Regions from separate parts of the Paenibacillus sp. J2R1T-4 genome, predicted to be linked through region 1. Evidence: riboswitches for the same ligand, from Rfam matches in the RefSeq annotation. Region 1 holds a riboswitch; each other region holds the start of a gene.
The links. Region 1 has a riboswitch for cyclic di-GMP ahead of AC58QD_RS18895 (hypothetical protein). Riboswitches for the same ligand answer to the same signal wherever they lie in the genome.
Positions count from the first base shown of each region.

Region 2: another riboswitch for cyclic di-GMP. It lies ahead of AC58QD_RS17110 (flagellar assembly protein A); the one in region 1 lies ahead of AC58QD_RS18895 (hypothetical protein).
Region 3: another riboswitch for cyclic di-GMP. It lies ahead of AC58QD_RS22645 (hypothetical protein); the one in region 1 lies ahead of AC58QD_RS18895 (hypothetical protein).

Region 1 is NZ_JCAUBA010000011.1:90,647-100,760, reverse strand. Features, by position in the region: gene AC58QD_RS18910 (hypothetical protein) at 1-140, opposite strand, end outside; gene AC58QD_RS18905 (nucleoside deaminase) at 369-857, opposite strand; gene AC58QD_RS18900 (S1C family serine protease) at 1,074-3,548, shown strand; cyclic di-GMP riboswitch class II at 3,652-3,735, shown strand; gene AC58QD_RS18895 (hypothetical protein) at 3,818-6,328, shown strand; gene ald (alanine dehydrogenase) at 6,561-7,676, shown strand; gene AC58QD_RS18885 (LysR family transcriptional regulator) at 7,764-8,690, shown strand; gene AC58QD_RS18880 (DMT family transporter) at 8,819-9,736, shown strand; gene AC58QD_RS18875 (copper amine oxidase N-terminal domain-containing protein) at 9,838-10,114, shown strand, end outside.
Region 2 is NZ_JCAUBA010000009.1:208,583-218,696, forward strand. Features, by position in the region: gene AC58QD_RS17095 (NHL repeat-containing protein) at 1-718, shown strand, start outside; gene AC58QD_RS17100 (cation diffusion facilitator family transporter) at 787-1,737, opposite strand; gene AC58QD_RS17105 (FAD-dependent oxidoreductase) at 1,881-3,725, opposite strand; cyclic di-GMP riboswitch class I at 4,141-4,224, shown strand; gene AC58QD_RS17110 (flagellar assembly protein A) at 4,365-6,209, shown strand; gene AC58QD_RS17115 (HD-GYP domain-containing protein) at 6,260-7,267, shown strand; gene AC58QD_RS17120 (hypothetical protein) at 7,792-10,114, shown strand, end outside.
Region 3 is NZ_JCAUBA010000015.1:73,772-83,885, reverse strand. Features, by position in the region: gene AC58QD_RS22670 (polysaccharide deacetylase family protein) at 1-182, opposite strand, end outside; gene AC58QD_RS22665 (DUF2161 domain-containing phosphodiesterase) at 274-1,077, opposite strand; gene AC58QD_RS22660 (PrkA family serine protein kinase) at 1,284-3,179, shown strand; gene AC58QD_RS22655 (PIG-L deacetylase family protein) at 3,797-4,507, opposite strand; gene AC58QD_RS22650 (class I SAM-dependent methyltransferase) at 4,660-5,445, shown strand; cyclic di-GMP riboswitch class I at 5,535-5,618, shown strand; gene AC58QD_RS22645 (hypothetical protein) at 5,688-5,897, shown strand; gene AC58QD_RS22640 (IclR family transcriptional regulator) at 6,240-6,998, shown strand; gene AC58QD_RS22635 (fumarylacetoacetate hydrolase family protein) at 7,102-7,989, shown strand; gene gucD (alpha-ketoglutaric semialdehyde dehydrogenase GucD) at 8,012-9,478, shown strand; gene AC58QD_RS22625 (YjhG/YagF family D-xylonate dehydratase) at 9,497-10,114, shown strand, end outside.

The sequences.
Region 1 (10,114 bases):
GCTTTCAGATACGCGTATTTGGCATGAACTTCGTCAGCCGTACTTCCGTTACCTGCGAGCATTGTCTTCCAATTTCGGCTTCGCATCACTAGACCTGCGATGATAAGCGCGGCAACTATTACTACAATCGCCAATTCCATTACGAACACCACCTTAATCAGATTGTTGAATCCCCCTGCAAAGCTTAGCGGTTTGCTTTGCTTTGTAGGGTAACCTACGGGCTGAGTAACGGATGTCTTTTACGTATAGAGGACGTTGTATTTATATTGTTCGAACGTCTATGACGAATTGTGGGGGGTCCAAATAGACGTCTTTCGCCCTTAATGCTTATATAAACACATATTAAACATTCGAAACAGGGCACATGCTTAATACTCGACTTTTCCTTCCATCTGGCTCCACATTGCAAAAGGACCTTCAGCATCCGGTCTGCCGTCTTCATGCTTCACCTGGATCATTGGGATTCGCCGCTCTTCGACAGGTGTAGAGATCTCATCGTAGATGAACGAATCATCGAAGCCGACAGCAGCCGCTTCATCGCGGGTGTACCCATAATACACAGCCCGAGGTCGAGCCCAATATATAGCACCTAGACACATAGGGCACGGCTCGCAGCTCGTATAAATATCGCAGCCCTCCAATTGGAAGCTGCCCAATTGCTTGCAAGCCTCCCGTATGGCCTGCACTTCCGCATGGGCGGTCGGGTCGCCGAGTGTGGTCACTGCATTCACACCTCGAGCGATAATCGCATCGCCCTTCACTACAATACAGCCGAATGGACCCCCGTTTCCGCTTTCCGCATTATGATAAGCCAATTCCATCGCTTGCTTCATCCATTTCGAATCTATGTCTTTCATATAGATGCCTCCTAATTCTAACTTCTCCTACTAGCATAGCCAATTGCTCAAAAAAGGTGTCATTTTTCTAATATAGGACCCCAGTTTTAATTGTAAACCTGCTCATTAAGCCATTTGATTTATGTGTCAAAATTAACGTTGTTTGCTTCCCCATATTATGGTAGATTCAGAGAGAATATCACTCATTTTACATAAACGAGAGGAAGTAACGTTCAGATGACGCGGAGTAACCGAGGATGGAAGTTAAGTTTAATGGTAGTGATTTGCCTGCTCGCAGGGTTACTTTCAAGCGGCTTTACAGCAAATGCCGCTTATGGTGCAGATTCAGAAATACCTAAGATTATTGAGAGAGTATCTCCAAGCGTTGTGGCGATTATCGGCAAGCCTAGTGACGATAAGGAAACAGAGAATGATAGATTCAATCTGGCACACGGTACAGGTGTCATTGTGAAGGCTAATGGAGTTATTCTTACGAATGCTCATGTTGTCAAAGGGATGAAGAATATTGTGGTAGTTACTTCCGATGGGAAGACATATCCAGGTAAAACGACTCATTTCGACGAGGAAAGCGATCTAGCGCTTATCAAGATTGAAGCCTTCGCGTTGCCGACCGCTACCTTCGCTGCTCCTAGCGATATTCGAGTAGGGGAGACCGTTATGGCGATTGGCACCCCGATCTCATTCGCGCTACGCAACTCCGTTACGCTCGGCATTATTAGCGGCATTGACCGTTCGGTTGAGTCCAAGTATCAATTATTGCAGACAGATGCGGCAATTAACCCGGGTAACAGCGGTGGAGCGTTAGTGAATATGCAGGGAAAAGTGGTTGGTATCAATTCCTTGAAGTTCGTTGACTATTCTGTGGAGAGCATGGGCTTCGCTATTCCGGTGAACACGGTTCAATACGTATTAGAGCACTTTGAGAAGTATGGTAAAGTGTTGCGCCCTTATATGGGTATAGAGCTCGAGGAGAGCTGGGAAGCCGTAGTCGGTCTTCCGGCCAAGGAAGGTCTTAAGGTCTCCTATGTCGATCCGGATTCTCCAGCAGCCAAAGCAGGTATCAAGCAAGGCGACGCAATCGTATCCATCGATCAATCATCGATTACAACACTAGTTGAATATAATGAATTTATGAAGAAATATTTGCCTGATGATACAATACGGATCACGATGCAATCTGACGGACAGACGGTCGTGCGCAGTGTAGTATTAGAAGAAGATACAGAGTCTGCATCCCAGTGGACGCAGGATTCCGATGGATCTTATATTGACAATGACCAAGGCAAAACTCATATCGGGGACAGCCATTATGGATGGTCGATGAAGTATCCCGCCGGGCTTGTGAAGAGCATGCAGACTGATGAAGGGGATCGTGTGATCTTCGGTGATGCCAAAGGGGAGTTCATGATCAGTATCTCGGTTGATGAGGAGCAAAGTGAAGATTTATCCGTAAAGGGATTGCTGCGCAAGTTGACTAATGACTTCGATGATTCGGTTCTTGAGAAGCGATATATTGAGCAAAAGCCGTACTCATATGCCAAACTGGTAGGCCAATCGAACAGTAAAAACTATTACCAAGTCCGTGCTTTCTTGAAGGGTGACAAAATCTATTACATAACTCTGATCGTGGAGAACGAAGAGAATTACAAGAACAAGGTGAAGCATAATTTCTATAATGATTTGTTGGATAGCTTTACCTTGAGCTTTGACGCCAAAGATGCCTCACTTAAGGATATCTCGATTTATAAGGACGGAGATGCTGTATTTACGAATGAATACGGCTTATCCTTCGAGCTTCCTTCCGGTTGGTCAGGAAATGAATATACCAGCGAGCTTTCTTATTCAAATGAAGATTATGACCAGCATGTAGAAGTGTATGTCACATCAGCTTCCTCTGGAGAGACTTTGGCAGACTGGACGGTCCGTGAAGAGCAGCAATTCAAAGATCGGTTTGTTGCAGACTACCGGCAGATCGGTGATTGGGAAGAATTTACTACAGACGGTGTTGTGATCAGAAAGGTTCGATTGGCTTCGAAGATGGGCGGCGACGAGTGGGAATCTGAAGAAAGAATTTATTTGATCAAGGACAAGTATAAATACGAGATTAATGTAGGCTTCAAGAATGATGCTGATGATGAGGAAGTAACCAAACTTATCGCAGGAATTATCAAATCTATAAAAGTGAACAAAGAAGATATGAATACGAACCTGGGTTTTATCCAGGATGAAGATGACATAACAGATAAAAACAAAACAATCAAATATACGAATGAGAAGTTCAAATATTCCATTCAAATTCCAGAAACCTGGTATTCTTATAGCGATTTTATCACGAAGGATAGTCCAAGGATGGCTTTTACCTTCTACGGCGGTATGGTATCTGTAGAAGCAAATGATAAATCGACTGTTGAGGATGTTGTCAAGAAGCTCGAAGAGGGACATAAGAAGAGCAACGAGAACGACAAGGAGTTTACGTATGAGATTACTGATGATTCCACCTATTCAGGTGAAGGCAAGAAAGTATCCATCCGTTATAACTTGAAGAAAGCCCCTTATACACAGACAGAGTACGTATTCAATCGGAACAACATAACATATACGATCACGATCAAAATGAATGATGCGGTTAGCACGGAAGAAAATGTGAATCGCAGCACTACAGCAGCTAACTCCATTATGATCAAGGAGTAGTTAAATAGAACCATTTTATAGTTTTGTAAAACTTTTATTTTAGGTCTATTTTACCAAAAATAGGCTGGTAAGTACCGGGTTGATCGTGATAATATAGAAGCAATAACATATCGGGGACTATGATTCATGTCTTGTAATTGGGCATCTGGGACATGAGGAGTCAGTGATGCAACCGACCGTACTTTTTGCTGGACTGAAAAGGCGGTCTTTTCTTTGTCCGGACAACTACGTAACGTGTATGATTTAACTTGATTCAAGGAGGAACCGCAATGATTTTGCCCTCATCGTCATCCCCATTTTCAGCTTCTTCTAATGCCAATATGATTTCACATGGAGTGCTAAAGGAGAAGCTTAAGCGACATCACGGACCGCAAACACCACCAATTGCCAAACCGGACTATACATTAGCTGCCGTATACATTAAGAGCAGCCACCGCAATGCAGCAGCAGCAGCAGCTGCGCTTTCTTCCTCTGTAGCTCAGAAGGCCAAGCCGGAAAAACAAGACAAACCAGACAAACCAGATCGACCGGATCGCCCAGACAGACCGGACAAAACAAACCGTCAGGATCGGCCAGACAGACCAGACAAACCAAACAAACCAAATCGCCCAGACCGTCCAGACAGAGCGGATAGACCGGACAAACCGAATCGTCCGGATCGTCCAGATCGTCCAGATCGTCCAGATCGCCCAGACCGTCCGGATCGTCCGGACCGCCCGGACAGACCGGATCGTCCAGATCGTCCAGATCGACCAGATCGCCCAGACAGACCGGATCGACCAGATCGACCAGATCGACCAGATCGCCCAGATCGACCAGACAGACCAGACGATCCAGATCGCCCGGACGATCCAGATGGCCCAGATGGTCCAGATCGTCCAGATCGTCCGGAACGCCCGACCCCTTCTTCTGAGGCAAGACAGATCTTCAGAGACTGGAGAGATTCCCTGCTATCAGCTGGTGGCCAATATCTGGACAGTGTGAAGAATTTGATTGATGCATCGCCTACTGAAATTAGTGAAGACGGCTTATCGGGTATTCGGACTCAACTGAATGACTGGATAGAGGCTAAATATGATGACCTTTCAGACCAACTACGCGATTCAGGACGGGATATTACACAAAGGCTTTTAGGCAGAGCGAACAAGGCTTTAGATAATCTAGCTGATAATCTATGGGTTGACGTTCGTGCAGAAGTTGCAGCGCATACGGCAGCTTCAGGTGTTGCGCGTGCAGTATATCAAGAGTGGAACAATAACGTCGGTAACACCAGTGATCTATTGCAACGAGTTAATCAGCAATTGTCGGCCGATGCGGATGGAGTTGTATCCCAGCAGGATCTGCAGGATTTCGATAAGTGGGTAACGGATTGGTCTACAGCGAATCAGACCCAGCTTACTAATCGTTTGCAGAATGTTCCTACTGGTATTCGTGGAAGCTTATTGGAATTATCCGGTGATAAGCTAAGTGAATTACAAGATGCATATAGGACCTCAGTCCAATCTGCAGTTAGTGCCTACACCGCTTTGGTCGATCAGACTCGTCAATCATTCAATCAATGGGATAATGCCTTAGGCGATTCCTCATCGAATGTACTCGATTCCATTAATGCAGCTATATTCAATGATTCAGACGTCATCTCTGATCAAGAGAAGCAAGGATATACGGGTCAAATCACTAGCTGGTTAGGAACCCAGAAGCAGCAGGCTGCGAGCGCTCTTGCATCTGGACCCGCTGGATTCCGCAATACCTTACAGCAGCAGGCTGATAGTAACATGAGCACGGTCCAGGCTGCTTTAACTCAGTTTGTCGGGGAGTCTATTAACTTCCGTAATGCCGGGGATCAACAGGCGGCGGGCTTCCTTAATGAGTGGAGTACAGGGCTGCAGTTGGATGTGAAAGATTATTTCGATGAAATAAAGGCGGCTATCCAACAAGATCCTGACCGGATTTCCGACCAGGAGAAGCTGGCTTACCGGAATGATTTGACACAATGGACGAACAATGTCCGAGGAGAATTTAACTCTGGTTTGAGTGACAGATTAAGTGAATCCTTGACTGGAGTTCAGCGGAAATACAGTGCTTTAGCTGGGGATGTTATTACGCAGAAGATGGATCAACTGTGGGATTCCATTCAGGAGCAAATAACAAATTGGAATAATCGAGTTATACCTGGTCCAGGCAATGGCAATGGCAATGGCAATGGTAACGGGAACGGAAATGGCAATGGGAATGGAAACGGTAATGGCAACGGCAATGGGAACGGAAACGGCAATGGCAATGGCAATGGTAATGGAAATGGAAATGGAAATGGTAACGGGAATGGCAATGGCAACGGCAATGGAATTGGTAGCGGAAGTCCTTCCGATTTAGGATTCTCCAAGAAACTGCGTAATCTGTTCCGCCCTAACTATGAATTTGAATTTGGTTCAGGCAATAACAGACTCAAATTTAGTTTGAAGGCTCTCTCGGGAAGCAACCGTTCAGGTTTGTTCTATGTGAGCGATGGTAACGGGAATAAACGTGAAGTAAGCTTGAAGTTCAGCAGCCCCGAGTTGGAACAGATGTTCGTTGAGTATGCCAAGAAGAATAATGTGTACGGCTCAACCATGAATGTGGATAAGTTCAACACATTAATGGATAAGGTGAAGAATAACTTCAAAGAGATCATGGATATCGAACCGGACCGTTTGAAGAAGCTGTTAGCCAGCCCGGAAGAGACAAAGAAAATTTATGAAGCCTTCGATAATCTGCTTGGATTGGTGAAGGCGATGTTGTAAGTGAAGGAGACCCTGCTGCGAAGCGGGGTCTTTTTAGTTAGAAGCTTAAGTCTTTGCGGAGACCGAATACGCTGTTGCTGAAATTTTCGTGCCGCGCCGCTACTCTCCTGAAGGTGCCAGCACGTGTAAGCTATAGATAAAAGCCATACAGGATATGGCATTTATCTATTCGCTATACACCTTGGGGTAATGATAAGCTACTGATCGAGAGAGTTACATAGGAGGGCTTACAATGATTATTGGGGTTCCAGTAGAAGTCAAGAAGAACGAAGCTAGAGTAGCGCTTATTCCAGGTGGCGCTAGAATGCTTACGCAGGCGGGTCACCAGGTCTGGGTGGAGAAAGGTGCGGGTGAGAAGAGCGGATTCGATGATGAGGCCTATATCGCTGCGGGTTGCAGGATCGTCGGCCATCCTCAGGAGGTTTGGAATGGAGCGAATCTAATCCTGAAGGTGAAGGAGCCTGTAGAGCAGGAATACGAATACTTCCGTGCAGGCAGCATGCTGTTCACCTATTTGCACTTAGCGGCGGATCCGAAGCTTACAGATGCACTTATCCATAGCGGGATGACCGCAATCGCTTATGAGACGGTGCTGAATCGTGCAGGAATGCTGCCTCTGCTCACACCGATGAGTGAGGTTGCAGGTCGTATGGCGGCTCAAGTGGGAGCTTATTATTTGTTGAACTTTGTCGGCGGGAAGGGGATTCTGCCAGCAGGAGTGCCAGGTGTTGGCGCTGCTAGAGCATCGGTTGTGGGTGGAGGCATCGTCGGTCTGAATGCAGCGCGAGTGGCATTGGGCTTAGGGATGGACGTAACGATTCTGGATATATCGGCAGATCGTCTCAGACAGCTGGATGATCTTTTCAAGGGGAGAGTCAAGACACTGATGGCGCATCCATGGAATTTGCAAGCAGCAGCGGTGCAGTCGGACCTGCTCATTGGAGCTGTGCTAGTACCCGGTTCTAAGGCACCTAAGCTAATAGATGAGGATACCGTACGCGGTATGGAGCGAGGTTCGGTTATCGTGGATGTGGCTGTCGATCAGGGGGGCTCTATTGCGACAGTGGATCATGCGACCACACACGATAACCCTGTATATGAGAAGCATGGAGTCATTCATTATGCGGTAGCGAATATGCCGGCAGCGGTCGCGCGGACTTCAACAATGGCGCTTACGAATGTGACTCTTCCTTATGTGTTAGAGCTGGCCGCTAACGGGCTTGACGCCCTGAGGAGCAACAGCTTGTTCGGAGCGGGGTTGAATGTGCATGGTGGATATTTGACCCATAGAGCAGTGGCCGATTCCCTTTCGCTGCAGCAATCTTATCGTGAGCTTCAACCTGCATAAAAGTTAGTTTTTAAGTTGATATAGAGGATTTTCAGGTAATTGAATCGAAAGTGTAAAGAGAGAAAATGATGAGGTCCATAACCCCCTATGAACATTCAACAAATTGAGGCTTATTTGTATGTAGCTCGCACAGGTAATTTCAGCCGGGCAGGCGAACTTTTATTTCTAACTCAACCTTCCGTAAGCTCACGCATTCAACAGTTGGAGAACGAGCTTGGCAGTCTGTTGTTCGAGCGTGCTGGTAAAAGTATAAGGCTGACCGAAGCAGGTCAAGCCTTTTTGCCCTATGCGGAAACGATAATTAACCAGTTGGCGGAGGGGAGACTTGCCATTCAGCAATTGAACGATCAGGTGGAAGGCTCTCTGCAGATCGGAACTGCGATTTATGCTGCGAATCATTTGATGCCGGATTATTTGTATGCTTTTTGCAGCAGATACCCCAAGGTTCGACTATCGATCTCGACGGGCCATTCCCATCAGGTGTTGGACATGATCCTGCGTCATGAGGCGCATGTGGGCATTGTTCGCTCGATTCGGCATCCTGATATTCATGCTGTTCGCCTGTTAGATGACGCAATGACGGTCACCGTATATCCGGGACATGCGCTTGCAGGGAGAGAAGGATTAACACTTGACGAGCTGAGCGGGGAAAAGCTGATCATGTTCATTAGAGGCACGGAGGATTGGAAGCTAATTGCAGAGGCGTTCGTACGCCGCGGGCTGCAGCCGAAGGCTTTTATGGAAATCGATAGCATAGAAGCTATGATTGAATTGGTCAAAAATCGAACCGGCATAGCCATCCTTCCCCATCTATCCGTCAAAAAAGAAGTTGAGGCAGGAAAGCTGGTCATGGTGGCAGTTCCAGAGATTGCTGAAATCCATCGCAGCTATGACCTGATTACATTGAAGGATAAGCCGATACAAGGCATTGTAAAGCTATTCCTGGAGTCGATTGCGCACAATAAAATGCCCAAATTGCCGGAAGTGGAAGAACGTGAGAACCGACTAGAATAGGGGCGAGTTTGTGAGGTAAACCGACTGGAATCACTCCTCTAAGCAGATTAAGCCTTTCGCCATCCCAACCATTCGAATGTATGATGGTGGGATACGGTAAGATTAGAAGCGGAAGAGGGAACTTGGACATGCTGCGTTCATACGCATGGTTAGTTTTTTGTGTTACGGTTTGGGGCAGTAATTTCGTGTTTGGCGCTATTCTGGTGAGTGAGTTCCCCCCAATGCTGCTTGCTATAACTCGGCTTGCGATCACGTCGAGTTTTTTCGTATGCTTCGCTTGGTCGACAGGCAGAATTGTTAAACCTACCAAGCGAGACTGGAAGTACTTGATTCCGATCAGCTTGCTCACTTTGATTAATCAAAGTTCGTTCTATATCGGACTGCAGTATGCAGATCCGACTACATCCTCGCTTATTATCTCGATTTCTCCTATTGCAGTAAGTTTGCTGGCTGCTGTATTTCTGAAGGAGCGTTTGACCGTTCGGATGTCGATAGGCTCGGTTGTGGCGGTAACCGGAGTTTTCTTCGTGGTGGGGTCAGGCGGCTCGCTGCATATCTCTCTTGGAGAGCTTTTGATGGTGTTTGCCATGATGTCGTTTGCGATCTCGATGATTCTGACTCGTAGGCTCACGGAGTTCCGTGATCCTTTTTTTGCAACATCCTATGGGACGGTCTTAGGCGCCGGAATGTTATTGCCGATTGCACTGGTTCGAGATTCCATATATGAGATGAGTACGGAATTGTGGGCTTGGGCTTTGCTCATAGTATGTGCGTTAGTGATGCAGGTCGTATGCGGGCTCGTGTGGAATAGGGAAATGCAGAAGGTAGGGGCTGGAAAAGCGGCGGTATTCCTGAATCTTCAGCCATTTGTTGCTATGACATTGGGCTTTTTTATATTGGGGAAGGGCGTGACTGGGACACAAATGATCGGCTCCATTCTGATCATTGGCGGAGTGCTGGTGGCCACTACGCAAATAGCCTGGACGATGCGGTCGCGGGCTAAGAGATCGGCTGGAAGCCGGGAAGCTGAAGTGGAGCGTATGTGAGGAGCTAAATTAATGTGCACTCTTTTAATTTATGTACCCACAAAAAAGAATATTTTTCCACGAAATAGTTGTCTGTCACTAAAAATTCAGGAGGAATTATTATGAAAAAGATAACTATGACATTAAGTGCCGTTGTTTTATCAGTAAGTGTATTCGCTGCTTCTGTGATGGCTGCTCCCCCGACTGATAAAGAAAACAAAGGAAATTCACAATCGGGAAGTTCATCTCAATCCGAAATAACAGTAAAAGTTAATGGGCAAGCAGGAAAGTCAGATGGGGATACGGTTACTTCAGTGACTTACGCTACATACGGTCATAATGGGTATAAAGGGTTGCAAAAAGCGTATGAGAATGTAAAGGACAAGCCGGCCGGTCAAA
Region 2 (10,114 bases), on a different contig from region 1:
TCATATGATCTATGATCCTTCGCAGTCTTGGGATCAGGTTGGGAATGTGAATCCTCGTACATTGGAGTCTGTCTATTCGAAGTGGATCAGACCTCTTGGCCATAGTATAATCGGTCCTGATCAAGCGATCTGGACAGGCTGGTCAGCTAAGTACGGAGTCTATGGAGGCGGAATAACCCGTCTGGATACGGAGACGCTTGAGTTATCCTCTTGGCCGAATCCGTTGGCTGAGCAGCAGGTGTCGAGTCTTGCTTCTGATGATCAGTATGTATACTTCATCTCCAGCTTGGGTGGGAACGGTCTGCAGGCCCAGGATGAGCCTTGCCACTTCGGAGTGCTGACTACAGATGGCAGCTTAGTTCATGGTGAGGAGCTTCCATATGGGACTAAGCCTGGCAAGCTATGCTCCGCAGGAGGCCGTATATGGCTCGTATTGGATGATAGCTTAAGGGTATTCTCTCCGAGTACGATGAGCTTTATCGAGACGGTAGCGGTCGGACAGAGAGTTCACGGTCTGTGCGTTGCAAATGATCTTAACCTGCTGTTGTTCACCGACTCGGAGCTCCTTGTTCTGAATGTCCAGACCGGCGAGTATGAAGTGCGTGCAACGCTGCCGGGTATAGTGGATAAAGCTGTAATCACTCCGGATCGCACTCTGTATTTCGGTGCAGGAACGCAGCTTTATAGACTCAAGTTAGCTGTACTTGGAGTAGAGTAAATTAGAAAACGCTAAAGGACCTATATGTCCTTTAGCGTTTTCTGGATTGCGCAACTCCAACAAGATACTTAGCTGTGACCGTTTAAGTCTTCTTCCTTGTTTCGCAGGAACTCTTTGCCATACTCTCCGTGAGGGTGTATATGTGCTTCCTCCATCTGTATGGTGGAATGTTCAATGCCGTACTTATTCTTAAGTGTTTCATTAATGGCAAGAATGATGCAGAACGGTTGGATTTTGTTGTCTATGAACACATGTGCAGTGAGCGAGTAGTGGTCCGATGAAATCGCCCATAGATGCATCTCATGCACATCCTCGACGCCTTCAACGCTCCCGATCGCTTCACGAATCTCATCCAGGTTAAATTTCTCTGGCACAGACTCCATCAACACCAGCGTGGATTCCCTCACAATCTTAGCCCCGCCAATAAAGATAATGCCGCCGATTACAAGACTGATAAGTGGATCGAAGTACAGGACGCCTGAGAAGTAGATGAGGATGGCCGAGATAATAACTCCGATCGAGCTTAGTAAATCCCCAATAAAGTGCCAAAGGGCGCTCTTCACATTCAAATTGTCCTCGTCCTTCATACTTCGACTGAGCACGATTGTTAGCGTCAGATTGACGATAAAGCCAATGGAGGCGATCGTTAACATCAGACTAAGCTTGACCTCTTCAGGATGAATAAACCTCATTACACCTTCATAAAAAATCCCGATCGATATGATACATAATGCCAGCCCATTCAAAAATGCAGCGATGGTCTCGAATCGCAGGTAGCCGAAGGTGAATCTTGCATTCGGTTGCCTCGTGGCCATATAAATAGCGGTCATGCTGAGTCCAAGGGCAAATACGTCTGACACCATATGAGCAGAGTCGGATAAGAGCGCGAGTGAGTTGGAGAGCAGGCCACCGACGATTTCTACGATCGTGAAGAAAGCGGTGAGGAGTAAAGTGATCCATAATGTTCGTTTGGAGCGGCTCTGTTCTTTGACATGCTTCAGATGATGAAAATCGTACATAAAAGAGCGCTCCTTTCGATTCATGTCGCTTATTTAGAATAATTCTAGATAAGAATATTTTATGCCATATTATCCAATTTTGTCAATAGAACACGAAAACCCCCGCGGATGCGGGGGCATGTATGTTAATACCTGATTCCAAATCAATTAGTAATCAAATTCCGGTAAATATTGATCATTCGATTAGGATTATCCCAAGAGGTGCGGTACCCGAACAAATCGCTAATCTCTCTCAAATTGACCAGTACCCGGTTGTTCAGAATATTGAGGGAGGTGGAGATCGAGCGGATCTCATCCTCAGTGTTCATCTTATATCGGATTTCTTTGTGATCCAGATCAATCCTTACGTAAGTGGCACCGAAGGCTTTTAACAATTCATCCGCTGGTGACCATGTCTTGCCGTCAATAATGACAGGCTTGTGGGCTGTGAACTTAACTTCCTGATTGTCCACTAATACCCTGATAAAAGGTAAAGTTCGCGCTTGTGCTGCATTGGATAACAGGGTGATATGTCCGCGGTCCAGTTCCTCGATATCTTGAGGAGTCATGCCTACAATTTTACTAGTTCCTGGGGGAGGCGTTAAATGTATAGAATGTTTCTCTTTCATCATAGTCTGGAATTGCGATAGCTGGTCTTCCGTCAGATGTTTGAGATTAGTTCCTTTATATTGGGCTAGGAGTAGACCGATGCTCTCTGCGGCTAATGCACCGTTAGGTTGAATGCGCGTACTGCCAAAAGCAACATATGAGGAGCCGACTAATTTGCCTGTTAGAATGACATTGTCTGCATCCTTCAACAAATAGCTTCTAAGCGGCAGTCCGTATTTGTCCGGCTTCCCGATAGCAAAGCCCTCTCGGTTAGAGCGGGAGCCTTGAATGTCAATGAAATACCCGCCAACACTAACATTGTCCCAAAACATTCGACCGCCAAGCAGATCAGAGGCTTGAAGCACATATTCTGCCGGATAATGGTTATACTCACGAACATACAGGGATTGTGGATCCCCGTTCAGTTCCGCCTTCTCGAACCCGATAATGTGCTGACGAAGCAAGTCGCGGATATAAGGCATCTCTTCCTTGGCCACTTTCATAGCCGCTTCAATAGAATCCGGCTTGCTTGGGTCAACATCATACACCTGGAGAGCGTTGATAATGACCTCGCCGTCTTTTTGATGCAGGATATTAAGTCCGCGCAAATTGGCTTTATCCGGATTCTTCAGTTCATGCCGGGCGACTATAGGTGGGAAGCCATAAGCGATATTAGCGTCGACATACGTCTCAGGACCGTATAGTGTTGTGCGTTCCGGTTTGGTCAATTGCCAGAAGGATCCGTAAAACTTCTCCCAGTCCACACCTTTGAACTTCATCATATAGGTGGCACTCATATACTCTCGCTGCGGCGCGTGGTATAAGGATTCCAAGCCAGGCATCGGTTGAATTCCAAGTCGGCTAACGAGATGGGCGCTGTCTGTATTATCCACGAAATAGTCGGCTTCCAATTTCTTGGTCTTGCCGTCCTTCGTCTGATAAGTAATCGAGCGAATTTGCTTATGTTCCATTTCAATATTGGTAATTGCAGCGTTAACCTCTAATGGAATCCCGGTAATTAATTGATTGAAATAAGTGGTAAATTCCGTTAACTTACGGATCTCACCGCTGTAATACCTTTCGAACAGCTCCTTGATTGAGCCTTGGAGCAGCGACTTCCCTTGATCATCGAACGTTTCGTCCAAATAAAGCATCTCACCTTGAAGAAGTTGCCCGCCAATTTCAGATGAAGGCTCCAGGATCCCGACAGACAGACCAGAATCATGGGCTCTCTTGGCCAAATACATCCCCTCTAGCTCGGTTCCGACAACTAAGATGTCGTATTGCTTATCTATCCATGGGAAGAAGGAGTCCATTCCCTTGCTAAAGTAGCGGTAGCCCGCTAGCCCAGCAAGCAGAACGATCATGATGAACGTTAGGCGCAGGATCGTTTTTTTCACCCCAAATGTTACATCCCTTCAGTATAATAGTTGTCCTTATATATTTTACGTAGTTTCCCCGAAAATAGAAAGGAAATTTTATTACACCCATTGATATTTGTTACACAAATGAAATATTTCTGTCATAGAACTCTAATGTTCATGGGGTATGATAGTAAACAAGACCCCCTTTTAAAATATACTATGAGGACTTCCACCGATGGAGGTCCTCCTTTTTTTACATTCATGAAAATTATTAATTTTATATGAATGATGCTGAATGATGAAGGAACAGTGAGAAATCTTACACAATACGACAATTAGTGCATGCTATTGCAAGTTGATAAAGTCATTAATATATCCTATTATTGGTATTAGATTATAGTTCGCAAGGACTATGCAATAGGCGGATTTTACTAAAATACGAACCACTACAACTTGATATTGGCAAACTTTCCGAAAGGGAGGGACGCAAAGTTATGGGCCTAACGAGCATATCTATGGTTGCCAGACTGCCGGAATGTAGGACTCAAGCATCTACCTTTTGGTGATGTTTTTTTTGTGTGCATTATAAGAAAGCATAATTTCTAATACAACTATGAATCAGGGTGATAGTGTTCAATGTCTAGATTGTCCAATAAAGTTGGAGAGGTGGAATAAATGGCGAGCCATATATCAGAACGTGAACTGACCGAGTTGATTAATCAGTTGGAGCTTGATTCCGGGAAAAAGAAATTACCGCTTAACTACAAGCAGGATAACCTTTACGAATACGAAATCGCCAAAGACGGGTCTATTCATATTATTGATAATCAAATCTTTGTACAAGCTCCGAGCGGGACTGGAGATTATCCAATGATTCAAGCCAAAGATCCGGTTGTGCTTAGAGTCAATGGGAAAGAAGTGCACACAAAAGTAACTGTAACGGAATCCGATTTGATTGAATGGAGTATAAGAGAAACTCCAATGTTCGAGATCACCGTATCGGAGGATAAGCTCCAGGCTTTTTTTCATCTGAGGTCTAAGGAGCGGTATGATTGGCGCTTAACGAATCAACAAGCCTCCTCTGATATCACGGTCTCTGCATTTGAAGACACTACACGCCTCATAGATACAGTATTGTTACATGATGTTATAGCCTTGTTCCGAAAGAAATTAATCAAAAATCCAGACATTCCGGCTATCCAACAAGAGCTAGACGTATCCACTTATCAACCGGTACTCATCGCCAAAGGGAAGCCTGTTGTCCCGGCAGAGGACGCCCGATTGGAACTATATTTTACCGAGCAAGTGGAAAGTGTGTTTTCGGAAGTTGCAGGGGTTGTCGATTACCGGAATCATCTGAATATCCCCTCCGTGCAGAGAGGTGACGTCCTGGCCAAGAAAACTCCTGCCGTTCAAGGTATTCCCGGTTGCGACGTGTATGGAAGAGCCCTGATCCCGAATTCGCCCAAAGATATCATCATTGTGACCAAGTCAAGTGTTGAACTGAATTCCGAAGGAGAAATCGTTGCGCTCAGAGAAGGTAGGCCTCGAATTACCGGCAACAAAATCAAGACATTTGACATCTCTACTTCGTATATTGTTCCAGGGGATGTAGATATAGAGACCGGTCATATTTTCTTCTCTGGGGACGTCGTTGTCTATGGTGATGTAACGGACAATATGATTATTGAATCGCTCGGAAATGTGTATGTGTTCGGAAGTATATTCAATTGCACTATAACGGCAACGGGCAGTATTTATATCAAAGGCAATATGATTGGGTGCAAGGTGTATTCCGGTTATTTTGGCGTTATGTTCAATAGGTTGTACAGCAATGCCAAAATGTTGCGCGAGCAAATTAATAACCTTCTTTCTGCATCCAAGCTGCTCATGAATATTCTGGAGTCCAAAAACCAGGTTGTGCATTATGGGCAAATTATCGTCCTATTAATGGAAACGAAATTTAAACAAATTCCTTCTATTGTTAAAGAAATGCTTTTTGTCATCGCCAATGTGCAACAGATTAAAAAGCAGGATTTTCATGAATTGAAGCATATGCTGGAGTCGTTTCTGCAGCCTTCTACTCTACATGAGGTGGCAACGATCAGTGCACTCGAGAACTTTCATGCTTTGCTGCAGGAAACCCATCAAGAGGTAGCCAGAATGCAGGAAGTGAAGGTTCAGGTCAATATTATGCAGTGTCAGAACAGTGAGTTGAAATCCAATGGAGACATTGTTGTTTTACGTGAAGGGGTGCTTCTAAGCGATTTGTTCTCGTCAGGCAATATTGTGTTCAGAAATGATGCTTCCGTGTGCAGAGGAGCCAAGCTGGAGGCTGGGGGAAGTATAGATATCAAGACCGTAGGTGGACAAACCGGAGTCGCCACCGTATTGAAGGCTAAGAGACAAGTGAAAGTGAAGAAGATGTACGCAGGTAGAGTTTGTATTGATCGATATTGCAAAGATATTTTTGAGGTAGTAGAGAACATGACTTATGACAACAAGAGCGTGAAACAGTGACCAGAATTCATTGGATAGGCAAGAGAATGTGGTAGAAAGCGAGTGAGGAAATGCAATCTATACGTTCGAAATGGAGTCATTACGTTGGTTTTCGTGTGAACAGGAACATCTACAACAAGTCCGGAACACTGATCATCCCTGAGCAGGAGATACTCACTCAGAGGGAAATTGAATTGCTCGCTTATCATAGTATTTATCTTGAGGCAGAGGATCTAGATCATATCGCGCTCCGTCCGCTTATTGATTCCGCTATCTCTGAAGTGAAGGACTATTTTCGCAAGGTACGCCATTCCAATCAAATTCCGTATTCAGATGTTCGGGAGAAAATTATTCCTTTAATTATACAATTAAGCAGCCAGTCCAATTTAAGCGACGTGTTCAAGTATATGGAGTTACACGATGAATACACCTACAGGCATAGTATCAGTGTTTCGCTTATAGCAAGATTAATTGGCAGCGCCAAAGGATTCAATGAGCATGAGCAGGTTGAACTCACGATGGCTGGTTTCTTGCATGATATAGGGAAGGTTCGAGTACCGGATTCTATTCTTAATAAGCCTGGCAAGCTTACGAAAGAGGAGTTCGAGCAAGTGAAACAGCATACGATACATGGCTTTGACATTATTAGGAACAGCCCTGGCATACCGTATCGGCATGCGCTTGTTGCCTTGCAGCATCACGAACGGGAAGACGGCAGCGGGTATCCCTATGGTCTTAAATCACGCGAAATTGATGAGTATAGCAAAATTGTAGCGGTTGCTGACGTGTTCCATGCGATGATCTCCAGAAGAGTGTACAAAGAACCGGTTCCGTTCTATAAAGTACTGAAGGAAATGTCGGAGAATGCTTATGGTCTGCTTGAGCCTCGCACCACCTTGTGTTTTGTAAAAAAGATTATGGACATGCTGATCGGGAACAGAGTGAGGCTCTCCAATGGTGCGGTAGGGAAGATTATCCTGATACACCCTATTCATCCGGTGAGACCGCTGGTGGAAGTGAACGGGAAGTACTTGGATTTAAGCAAGGATTGTTCTATTTATATAGATCAGATCCTGTAAGGTATGGTTGGAGTTTGTTTGATGGATTTGGATTAATGTGAGCGCCCTGCTGGTTACAGCAGTGGCGCTTTTTTGGTTTTGTGAGTTTTTTGTCAGATTTCCTATTTATAATTAGTTATTGAGAACTGCAATGTAGAGCGTTTGTCCTAATACGATCATGCGACCAAAGAGAAGGGGATGAAAATTAGTAAGCAATAAGACCTAAATGATACAAAATGTGAATATATTATGAGGGTAAAATTACCTAGTTTATCTAGTTCTATCGGATTTTCGTGTGATATAATATCGAATGGTGTCGAATGGGATTGATAGAATTAAAGATTTTCCAATAGATTGAGAGTGCCCGCTGGGATGGTGAGTCATGCGGAGGAAGAGGGGGATTCGGAGGTTTTTATTGAAAAATCGGGAACTTAGATTGGCGATTTATCACACGATGCTTATATTGCGTTCCAAAATTTAAACCCACGTAGGGTAATTCCAGGTTTTTTTGCGTGACAATAGAGCTAAAGTAGGAGGTTGTTGGAGTGCTTAAAAGAAGGAATATAACAAAGAACATCGCTATCGTAGTTATGCTAATCCAGATTTTCTCCTTGCTGCCAAGTGGGTTTAGCAGGGAGGTACAAGCGGCGGGGGGAGATAAGGAGGTCTACGCAGGCCGAGCATTAATTGGGAATGCTTCCCACGGAGCCGAGAATGCAATGATAAACTTTCCAAGGCCATCAGGCGATGAGGGTCATACCGCTATTTCTGACGTTCCTGGCTTCAAGCTAACGGAGTGGAAATACCTGCGTCCCGATGCTAATTTTAGTGAAGGAAAAGTATTTATTGGCATGAAGAGGCAGCCAGGGGAGAAGTTGAACGGGTATGTTAAATTTGAGATCGATGTTGCGGATAACCCCCAGCTTAGTGAGCTTGCGCTAAGTCCGGATGCCCAAGTGAGGTTTGGTTATCAAGCATTGTTCTACTATGAAGGATTAACCTGGGAAAGATACAGCTCAATCAAGTTTATTATTGACGGCAGGATTGTCTTAGACGGTTTTGCAAGTAATGGGGATTTAGGAGCTGACAGTGGTAGCTCTTCCTTTAATACGGACTCCAAGATTGAGATTATAGTGGAGGGCGGAAGAAGGATTTTTGAAGATGGTGAGGCGGGTACCGGTGCAGCTGGTGTTTTCATCAAATTTGAAGATAAAACCCGACCCGTTCTAAAGGAATATACCTTTACCGGTAATGGAGCGGAAAGGAACAACCTGGTCAACCAAAAAGAACTGTTCGTCAAGCAAGACGAACATATTACACTTGCCTACAATTTCAGTGAACACGTCAAGCCATACTCGCTAAATACGAATTACTACGAGCATTTTACGAAGCATCCGCTGTTCGTAAATCCGGATAGAACTGGACTCCCTGCCGCAGGACAGCAGCAATACTTGAAAAACCTGACTTATAACGCCGGTAACTTGGGCTCGTTTCATAAAAGTGTCGTCTTCCAATATATAGGAAAGAAGTATCATCACAGCGGCAATCTACCCTTGAATCCGGATATAACCGGAACTTCTACAGGTAGCGCTCCTGTTGACAAAACGATGGAAGAGAAGTTGGAGGAAGCTACATTCGTCGACGGGGCGGGCAATATAGCCACCATTCAGCTTCCAGGCAAGGCGAGCACTTCCAGCAACAATCATCTAGTAGGCGATACCGTCAATCCTTTTGACTATCAAAATGGGGGGTACCGTGTAATTATTGATGCGGTGGCGCCTAAGTATACGAAGGGCGGCAATGGGATTCAACCGGAAATATTAACCGGAGTCACCTTAAACAAAGATGACACGATTGATTTCACTGTGCAGTTGACAGAAGAAGCGATTGTTAAGGACGCATGGAAATTAAAATTAGATAAGACTTTTCTGCTTTTTAACAATGGAATGAAAGCCTACTATGTTACGGGCACCAATACACAGACTTGGAAATTCCAAATGAAAATTCCAGACGGCGTAAACGTTGAGGCACCGCTTCTGAAGGTCGTTGCGTTATCCCACGATGACAAAGCCGGAGCGCCTGACACCAACGTTCTGCAGGATTACGCAGGGAATATGCTGATTCAGCCGGCAAATTATGAAGGCATTCACGTGGACGGAGACCAGTCCAACGTCAACTCGAAAATCGACTGGGCCACTCTCTCGATAGACAACACGAAGCCTGTGATCGGCTTCCGCTATGAGAATGGTGGAGCGAGCAGCTCGACCTACCAGAAAAACGGGAAAATTACGATCGATGCAAACGATCCGGTCTTAAAGGTGCCGGCTCTCGATCCGGTGGGAAGCGGGACAGATCGGCCGAGCAAAGGGATATATCGCCCTTCCAATATGACAGGGCCTTCAGCGCCGTCTGTCGGGCTAGTTTATTACATATGGAGTAAGAGCACAGCTGACCCTTTCGCTAAGAAAGGCGACGATCATTATGCAGCGCTCAAAAGGTACTCCCTTACAGCCAAGCAGCCCAGGACGGACCTATATCCGACAGAAACAGAGTTTGCCGAGCTCAACCTGCAGGTCGTTAACAACAAGACGAATATGCTTGCCCCGCCTCCTCAAGCTTTGACGGACGAGAACAGCGGCGAATGGTATTTGCACACATGGACGGCGGATATGACGTGGGACTCGGCGAGAGAGCTGATGCAATATGAGAAGATGCAGAGCTATATCCAGAATAATCAGACTCAATATGATATATGGATTGATGAAGCACCAGGGTCTGAAGCAGATAAGAAGTTTTACGCCGACAACAAAGCTCTCGGAGAAGTGGGTAAATATGAAGTATGGCCTTTATCCGATTTCAAAAAGGACG
Region 3 (10,114 bases), on a different contig from region 1:
TCTATAGGTCGTGGCGGTGATGCAATGAAATGCGGACTTGCTGTTGGAGCTTCCATAACGCTTTGAACAGAAGGTGATGGAACGGCTGTGTCCGAGGCACTTTTCTTACTGCTACATGCTGAAAGGCCAGAAGCGGCCGTGATCCCTATTATCAAGCAGCCAACAAGCAACCTATTTTTCATACGCCGCACCCGCCATGTCGGAATTTGTCATCTGAAGTTATATATTTGTTCTACTACTATATTTATACGCGATAGACTAGGATCATTCCTCCTATTTTTTAATATAATTTGAAAGTTTCGAGTTTTCATCATTTGTTGCTATCTCAGCTTCTACAATTACAATGTCTGACTCCGCATGAATCGAGCGGCCGCGACTGACTAGCACATCCGCTAGTATGTCCTTATATAGCTCCAAAGCTTGCTCCCCGACTCCCGTCAACTGATAGACGCCCCGCTCAATACGCATAAACCACCCGTAGTGATTGTCACGCAGCAGGAATTGGACCTTGCTATTCTCTGTCCATTCGCGCAGCTGGCGAGGACTAGACGGACCGCTTTGTTGGAGCCAATAGGCACAATGCAGAGCCTTCTCGCGATAAGCCGTAAACAGCTTGCGTTTCGAGCTGCCCCCCACATTATAATCCCCTGTGCGTTCCTTGAATTCATAGACTAGCTTGGCAGCCTTGATCTTGCTTCGTCGCGGCTTGTATGGCTCAGGATGGCAGAGAACCTCGACCTTTGGCTTCCGTCTTGAAAAGAAGCGCACCGTCATTAAGCCCAAACCAAGCATACGGCATAAGCGGGTAAGATCGGACCATCTAAGCTGATGGGGAGCCCGTCCTGTAGCAGGGAGCTCAACAGCTAGATACACAGTATCCGATTGCTGCAGTCGATCGATCCCTTGGATCAGGAGCGGCAGGTTTAGCGTTTTCTTCAACTCCACGATGATAGGGGGCTCATCCCCTCGGATAGCGACTAGATCGCAATGTTTGACTTCACCCTTCACCTCGTAGCCTAGCGTTTCCAAGTAGTTTTTGATAGGAGGATATAGTTCCGTTTCGCTCTGTATGGCCATCTATGTCTCTCCTTCTCCAGTTTTCAACTGTTTATGTCATGTTTCCTGACAATATAGTCATATACTATATCATAATAATAAAGTTGAACGGATTTCAAGCAAATTAATGGGCAACTTCAACGGGTTCTGTGCATATGGATGTAATACACTGCAAATCTAACTTTATGGAAGCGTGTCAAGCCGTGTACAGACGAGAGGAGGGCACCATGGACATTTTTAAACGAATTTCGGAGCACCGTCGGGAGCAGGAGCAAGCAGCATGGACCGGAACGTTTGCTGAGTACATTGAAATTGTCAGAGCCAATCCCGGTGTAGCCAAAACTGCGCATTCACGCGTGTACGATATGATTGCTTGGCATGGGATTACTGAAGAGAATGGAAAGAAAAGATACAAATTTTTCGAGGATGAAATATTCGGACTCGACCGAACCGTGGAGAAGCTGGTTGAAGAATATTTCCACTCCGCTGCCAGGCGCCTCGATGTGAAGAAACGGATTCTTCTGCTAATGGGTCCTGTCAGCGGCGGAAAATCAACACTTGTTACTATGCTTAAGCGGGGGATGGAACGATATTCACGTACTCCGGAAGGAGCCTTGTACGCAATTAAAGGGTGTCCGATGCATGAGGAGCCGCTGCATCTCGTACCCAATCAGCTCCGTGCGGTTATCGAGCAGGAGTTGAATGTTAAGATTGAGGGCAGCCTGTGTCCCTCCTGTCAAATGCGGGTGAAGACGGAGTATGGCGGCCGGATCGAGGAAATGATGATCGAACGAATCTTTCTCTCCGAGGAGGAGCGTGTCGGGATTGGTACGTTCAGTCCATCTGATCCGAAGTCACAGGATATCGCTGATTTGACAGGGAGTATTGATTTCTCGACCATTACTGAATTCGGTACAGAGTCAGATCCTCGAGCATATCGATTCGACGGGGAATTGAACAAAGCGAATCGAGGACTGATGGAATTCCAGGAAATGCTCAAATGTGATGAGAAATTTCTCTGGAATTTGTTATCCCTTACGCAGGAAGGCAACTTCAAAGCAGGTCGCTTCGCGTTGATCTCGGCTGATGAGCTCATAGTGGCGCACACGAATGAATCGGAGTATAGATCATTTATCGCCAACAAGAAGAATGAAGCTCTTCAATCCCGTATGATCGTAATGCCCGTCCCCTATAATCTGAAGGTATCAGAGGAGGAGAAAATATATCGCAAGCTGATCCAGCAAAGTGACATGAAGCATATACATATCGCGCCACATTCTCTTCGAGCGGCTGCGATCTTCTCCGTAATGACACGTCTTAAGGAGTCCAAGAAACAAGGGATGGACTTGACCAAAAAGATGCGGTTATATGATGGAGAAACAGTGGAAGGCTACAAAGACGCTGATCTCAAGGAGATGCAGAACGAATATATCGAAGAAGGTATGACCGGGATTGATCCGCGTTATGTCATCAACCGTATATCCAGCGCCCTGATTCGTCAAAACCTGGAATTCATCAATGCCCTTGATGTGCTCCGCGCTCTGAAGGACGGGTTGGATCAGCATCCGTCTATCAACAAGGAGGAAAGGGAGCGATATCTGAATTTCATATCTGTAGCTCGTAAAGAGTATGATGAGCTGGCGAAGAAGGAAGTTCAGAAAGCATTCGTCTATTCCTATGAGGAGTCTGCCAAGACTTTGTTCAACAACTATCTGGATAATATAGAAGCTTACTGCAATTGGCAAAAAATCAAAGATGCTCTGACCGGTGAAGAGATGGATCCGGATGAGCGGCTCATGCGGTCCATTGAGGAACAGATCGGGGTATCGGAGAATGCGAAGAAGGCATTCCGTGAAGAGATACTGATTCGGATGTCCACATATTCCCGCAAAGGGAAGCGATTCGAGCATGGCAGCCATGAGCGTCTGCGCGAAGCGATCGAGAAGAAGCTGTTCACCGATTTGAAGGATATCGTGAAGATTACAACCTCGACCAAAACACCGGATGAGAACCAGTTGAAGAAAATCAACGAAGTGATCAAGCGGCTTGTTGATGAACATGGGTATACGACAGGATCGGCGAACGAATTGCTGCGGTATGTAGGCAGCTTGTTGAATCGGTGATGGATCAGGCTCGGAGCTGCTATGTAATAGCGGTTTCGGGCCTTCTTCACGTACAGGTAGTATTAGGGGTGGAACTGAAGGTTCCACTCTTTTAATTTTTAGTAGAGCGGAAAATCCGCTTTAGGGGTGAATTAGAGGGTTGAGTGATTGCTGTAGAGCGGAAAATCCGCTTTAGGAGTGAATTAGAGAGTTGAGCGATTGCTGTAGAGCGGAAAATCCGCTTTAGGGGTGAATTAAAGGGTTGAACGATTGCTGTAGAGCGGAAAATCCGCTTTAGGGGTGAATTAGAGGGTTGAGCGATTGCTGTAGAGCGGAAAATCCGCTTTAGGGGTGTATGAAATCGCAACTCCCTAAAGAAAAGTCGACCAGAAAAGGGCGGGGAGGTGGAGCGGAAAAGCGAAAGCGTCCGCCTTTGTACTTGAATTCTCACCATAAAAATATAATCAAAGAATTCAAGTACAACAGCGGTTGTAGCCCACCTTCCTGCACTTCCGCGCGCCAACTGGACTTAATCGCCAAGACTTTGCTGTATGCCCGGCTTTCTTCTTTGTACGCTGGTAGATCATTTGCGAATGTAACTTCTCGATTGACATAGAGAATGTAGCTTTACGAATCATCTATTCTGTAAGACTGGACTCGTTTTTGACCGGAAATGGCACGCCATTCTCCCAAGCCAGAATAAACTTCTCCTCGCGTTTACCCTCATGAATGGTGCTCTCGTCCCCCATGGAACCGAAGACACGCTCTATAGATAAGATCTGTGATTCGTGTGCAAGCAGGGCTTGTTTCTTGACCGTCCAATAAGGCATTACATTATAGCTGATGGAAGGGAGATATCCCGCAGCGAGCAGCACAGGACTTGCTGCGTAGTACAGCTTGCGTACACTTGGACACTCTCGTGCTGTCACAACTTCGCGGACGGCATGATGAATGGCCGTGTGATCCTTATGGCCACTGATTCCATCCTCGGGAAATGTGATGATGATATCGGCTGAAGTATCGCGAATGAATTGGGCAACCTGATCACGTAATAAATTCCGGTCAACAGAGGCTAGTCGTCCGTCCGGATAACCCAGATATCGAACTTCGGCAAGTCCTAGCACGGATGCGGCCTTGGTCATTTCCTCCCGGCGTTTAATGGATAGCTCATCCTTGGTCATGGGCTTCAACCGGCCGCTCTTGCCGGCTTCACCATTCGTAGCTAGAAGACACACAACCCGATGTCCTTGTTGCACAACTTGGTGGATCGTTACTGCGCTAGTGAATGTTTCATCGTCTGGATGTGCCATAATGATGGCAATCGTTTGCTGATGAGGTGTAGCGTTCATCAAGCTATTACCTCCATTTCTTCTATAGGAAATACCTATTATATCTAAAGGTTCTATATATTAGACTTATAACAGAGTAAGGCTCAAAATACAAGTTAGAGGGCATACAGGAGCACTTCTTTAACCACAAATGATTATAGGAGGACAATGAAATGAGGCAATCTGAAAACGAAAAGCACACCAATATGTGGAACCCGCAGCTGTACGATGGCAGCCTTGGCTTTGTATCGGAATATGGCAGGAGTGTGATCGATTGGCTGAATCCCCTTCAAGGCGAACGGATTCTGGATCTGGGTTGTGGAACGGGAGATTTGAGCGCACAAATTGCTGAGAGCGGTGTAGATGTGACAGGGATAGATTCTTCAAGTGAGATGATCTTAAAGGCGAGAAGTAAGTATCCTCATCTCTCCTTTCATGTAGCAGACGCAGAAAATTTACATGTTGAGGGTACTTACAGTGCTGTATTCTCTAATGCGGCCTTGCATTGGATGAGACAACCTGCAAATGTGATTCGCGGGGTATGGGGGGCCTTAGAATCAGGAGGCCGATTCGTGGGAGAATTCGGCTCGCAAGGCAACGTAAGGCACATCGTTGATGCTTTGTCGCAAGTGCTTAGGAGCCATGGCGTGGATGCTGCAGCCCGCAATCCATGGTTCTTCCCTTCAGCCGGACAATATGCTACAATCTTGGAAGCCCAAGGCTTCATCGTGCGTAATCTCGTAACCTTTGATCGGCCAACTGTATTGACCGATGGTGAGAACGGTTTAAGACATTGGCTGGACATGTTTTGCGGAGTGTTTACCACAGGGTTGAATCCAGAGCAGATTGAGCTAGTATACAAGGAAACGACTGATCTAGTTCGAGCTAAGCTATGGAGTGACGGATCTTGGAAAATGGATTATGTAAGGCTACGATTTGTAGCTCAGAAGCTTTATTGAGCTCGAATTTTATTTTATAGGTCCTAGTACCTATTAATCGGATTTTTAATGTATGTTACTATAGTCACGGATTTATAATTTGTTCTTCGGAAGGAATTAGGCAAACCTGCTCGAAAGACAGGGTCGCAAAGCCACGGGTCTACTGCGAAAGCTATGACAGCCGGGTTGCCCAAGCGTACTCTCAAGGACGCTGTCTATGGGCAGTGTCTTTTCTATAGGATATATAGATGGAGGGTGTTATTGTGGATGAAGTAAGACAGCTAAAAGTAGATTTGCATCGGTTAACTATCGAATTAATAGGGAACTGTGCATATTGTTTAATGATCTCTCCGAACGTGGAATACAAAACACCCATCTACTGTACCAAGTTCACAGGGACGATGAACCCGACATGTGTGGATGTGTCAACATGCTTGGCATGCCAGGAGTACAAAACTGTAGCGATCGGATAAAACTGGATTCAGGATAAAGCAGCCATCAGGCTGCTTTATTTAGTATGGTGGAGTTCTGCTGCAAAAGTTTGAAGCGTGCTGGGTAGATTTAGTTGCATTAAAGCAATTAATTAGAGCATACGGGGTGGTTGGGGCCAATTTAGTTGCAGAAAAGCAATTATAGTTGAGATAGAAGCCAAAAAGTGGACTCGTGAGGGAATTAGTTGCTGTATTGCAATTAAAGTAAAGCTGATCAGTAATTAAGAGAATTGGTATTGTAATTTATTGGAGACTCCAGTAAAATTATTATGAGAACTGAGTTTTATAATATAGAACACATTTACAAGAAAGGCGCATAACATTATGCCTATTATTCAAGCTCTGGATCGGGCGTTTAAGATCGTAGATTTGTTTACGGAAGCGACCCCACTGCTGAAAATCACGGAAATTAGCGATCGAATGGGACTACATAAGAGTACGGTTCACTCGCTGCTCAAGACGCTGCAGATGCACGGTTACATCGATCAAGATGCAGATAGCGGCAAATACCGTTTGGGCCTGACCTATTTGGTGAAGAGCGGTCTGCTGCTAGGCTCTATGGATATAAGAACCGCTTCGCTGCCTTATTTGAAGAAGGTGTCCGCGCAAACAGGTCAGACCGTGCATCTGGTCATTCTTGACGGACAAGAGGGTGTTTATATTGAAAAGGTGGAAGGAGAGCTCGCGGCCATCCGATATTCCAGAATCGGTCGAAGAGTTCCTCTGCACAGCAGTGCGGTTGGCAAGGTGTTGACCGCGTTTCGTGAGCAGGAAGTTCTGGCGAAAATGTTGAAGGGATATCCATTCACCCCGCAGACGCCGTACACAATTACAGATCAAGCCGCATTTCTTAAAGAATTGTCGACTGTGAGGAGTAAAGGTTACGCAGTAGACGATCAAGAGAATGAATTAGGCGTGCGTTGCGCGGCGGTTCCTGTTCGTGGTTATGGGGGCGGAGTAACAGCAGCCATTAGCATCTCCACCATGGTAGTGAGTGTGAGTCAGGAGGAGCTGGAAAGCTATGTGAGAATGATTCAGAGGGCAGCAGACGATATTTCCTCTGATCTGGGCTTTCGGGCATAAGTCGATTTAGGTTTGGAATAACCGAAATACGGGCTCTAAACCTTTTTCTATAACTATAATATAGAACATAGTTCTATATTATAGAACAAATGGAGGCGCTATTATGAATATTGAAAGGTATCGGAACGAGATTGGAGCCATTCAACTGGCAGCACATCTGGATAACGGAGAAAGGTATGCTTTGCCGTTCGAGGATCTCTTCGATTTACTGCGGACTGCTCGAACAGCAGGACAATCGGCGATGATGTGGGTGGAGCAATACTTGCAGCAAGGGTTGGGGGTTAATTTGACGGGAATACCGATCCACCTTGTTACACCTGTCGAGGCGCCGGAGGTATGGGCAGCAGGCGTCACCTACCAGAGAAGCCGTGAAGCCCGCAACTACGAAGCAACGGGAGGCCGTCTGGATGCTGCTACGTTCTATGACAAGGTGTACGACGCGGTAAGGCCGGAGCTGTTCATGAAATCAACGGCGGCACGGACTGTAGGTCCGAACGAATACGTTCGATTGCGAAGCGACTCCGTGTGGCAGGTGCCGGAGCCGGAGCTCGGACTTGTGCTAGACAGCGAAGGAATTATTGTCGGGTATACAATCGGCAACGATATGAGCTGCCGCGATATCGAAGGAGAGAATCCGCTCTACTTGCCGCAAGCCAAGGTTTGGAGCCGTTCCTGTTCAATCGGCCCTGCAGTAAGATTGGTCGAAGCTGTTGCGGACCCTTATGACCTGCAAATCATTTGCCGTATCTTCCGGGGCGGATCGCTACTTTTTGAAGGAAGCGCTAACACAGGTCAGTTGAAGCGCAAGCTGGAGGAGCTGGTGGGTTTTCTCAAACGCGATAATGATTTATTCGAAGGGACTGTGCTGCTTACGGGAACTTGCATCGTCCCGCCGAACGATTTCACGCTGGAGGAAGGCGACCGTATAGAGATTTCGATTACCGGACTTGGAACGCTTGTCAATGAAGTAGAAGTAAGGAATCATAATTGAACCTGATCAGGAGGATCTGAGCATGAGTAGAAATAATGAAGCAAACCTTTATTTCAATTACGTGGCAGGGGAATGGACCGCTTCAGTAAGCGGGAATACAGCCCCAAGTCTGAATCCGGCGGATAAACATCAGGTTGTCGGGTACGTGCAGCTGTCTGTAAGCGCGGATGTGGATCAAGCGGTCGCTGCTGCGAAGGGAGCGAAGGAGGACTGGAAGCGGCTGTCGGGGGCAGCAAGAGGTGAATATTTGTTTAAAGCCGCTAACGTGATGGAGCGCCGGCTGGAGGAGATCGCCGAGACAATGACCCGTGAAATGGGCAAAACGTTCCCGGAAGCGAAGGGAGAAACAGCCCGCGGTATCGCCATCCTGCGTTATTATGCGGGAGAAGGCATGCGTAAGGTTGGCGATGTCATCCCTTCAACCGACAGCGAAGCGCTCATGTTTACGACTCGAGCTCCATTAGGTGTCGTAGCGGTTATTGCTCCGTGGAATTTTCCAGTGGCCATTCCAATCTGGAAAATGGCGCCTGCGCTCGTATACGGCAACAGCGTGGTGCTTAAGCCAGCACTAGAAACGTCGGTGACGTCGGTCAAAGTAGTGGAGTGCTTCGCTGAGGCGGGCTTCCCGGCCGGTGTTCTGAATCTGGTAACCGGGAGCGGGTCTGTTATCGGGCAAGCGCTTGCTGAGCATCCGGATGTCAAGGGAATTACGTTCACCGGTTCGAATGAAGTTGGGAAGCGTGTGGGACAAACGGCTCTTGCCCGCGGAATCAAATATCAGCTTGAGATGGGCGGAAAAAATCCGATCCTGATCGCTGATGATGCAGATCTCGACCTGGCCGTCGAAGCTACAGTGAGTGGAGGAATCCGCTCGACAGGGCAGAAATGTACCGCTACCAGCAGAGTGATCGTCATGCGGCAGGTATATGAGCCGTTTAAGGAGAAGTTGTTGGCCAAGGTAAGGCAGCTGACTGTCGGAAACGGCATGGAATCAGGGGCATGGCTCGGTCCGTGTGCAAGCGAGAAACAAATGAATACGGTACTGGAGTATGTTCGTCTGGGTATCGAAGAGGGTGCTCACTTACTGTGCGGCGGTACGAGGCTTGAAGAGGGTCCATTAGCAAACGGTTATTTCGTTGCTCCAGCCGTCTTCGAGGGGGTTTCATCGCGGATGAGAATCGCGCAGGAGGAAATCTTCGGACCTGTTCTTACGCTCATTCCTGCTGATAGTCTGGAAGAAGCCGTGCAGCTTGCTAATGATGTAGACTATGGGCTCAGTGCTTCTATTTATACGACCAATATCGGCCGGGTGTTATCCTTTATCCGGGATATGGATGCAGGTCTGATCAGAATTAATGCGGAAACAGCCGGTGTGGAGCTGCAAGCTCCGTTCGGTGGCGTGAAGCAGTCCAGTTCCCATTCGAGGGAGCAGGGACAGGCAGCCATTGAATTTTTCACTGATGTAAAGACTGTATTCGTGAAGGCTTAACGATAAGGAGGGTTGGCGATGAGTGCTTTTCCGCTTGATACGATAATAGGGGAAGACGACGACAGCTGGTATGATATTCGAACAAAAGCCCCCGGCCCGCAAGGAAAGCTGCCGCTGACGCCTGAGATGTTAGCTGAGAATCCAAGCGGTGATTTGTTCGGGATGTCCCAGAATGTAGGCATGGGCTGGAAACCATCGCGCCTGATGGGGAAGCAAATACTCATCTTGAGTACACAAGGTGGAATACGCAGCGATACAGGCGAACCCATTGCGCTCGGCTACCATACCGGACATTGGGAGATCGGACTGCTTGCCAAAGCGGCAGCAGAGGAAATTACTTCCCAGGGAGGAATTCCCTTTGCTGCAGCCGTAAGTGATCCTTGTGACGGACGGACTCAAGGTACGAGCGGTATGTTCGACTCGTTGCCCTATCGCAATGATGCAGCGATCGTTCTTCGTCGTCTCATTCGTTCTCTGCCTACTCGCAAGGGTGTGATCGGAGTCGCCACTTGTGACAAAGGACTGCCCGCGATGATGCTCGCACTGTCCTCCATGCATGATTTGCCAGCTGTCCTTGTCCCGGGCGGAGTGACACTTCCCCCAGAATCCGGAGAGGATGCCGGTAAGGTTCAGACA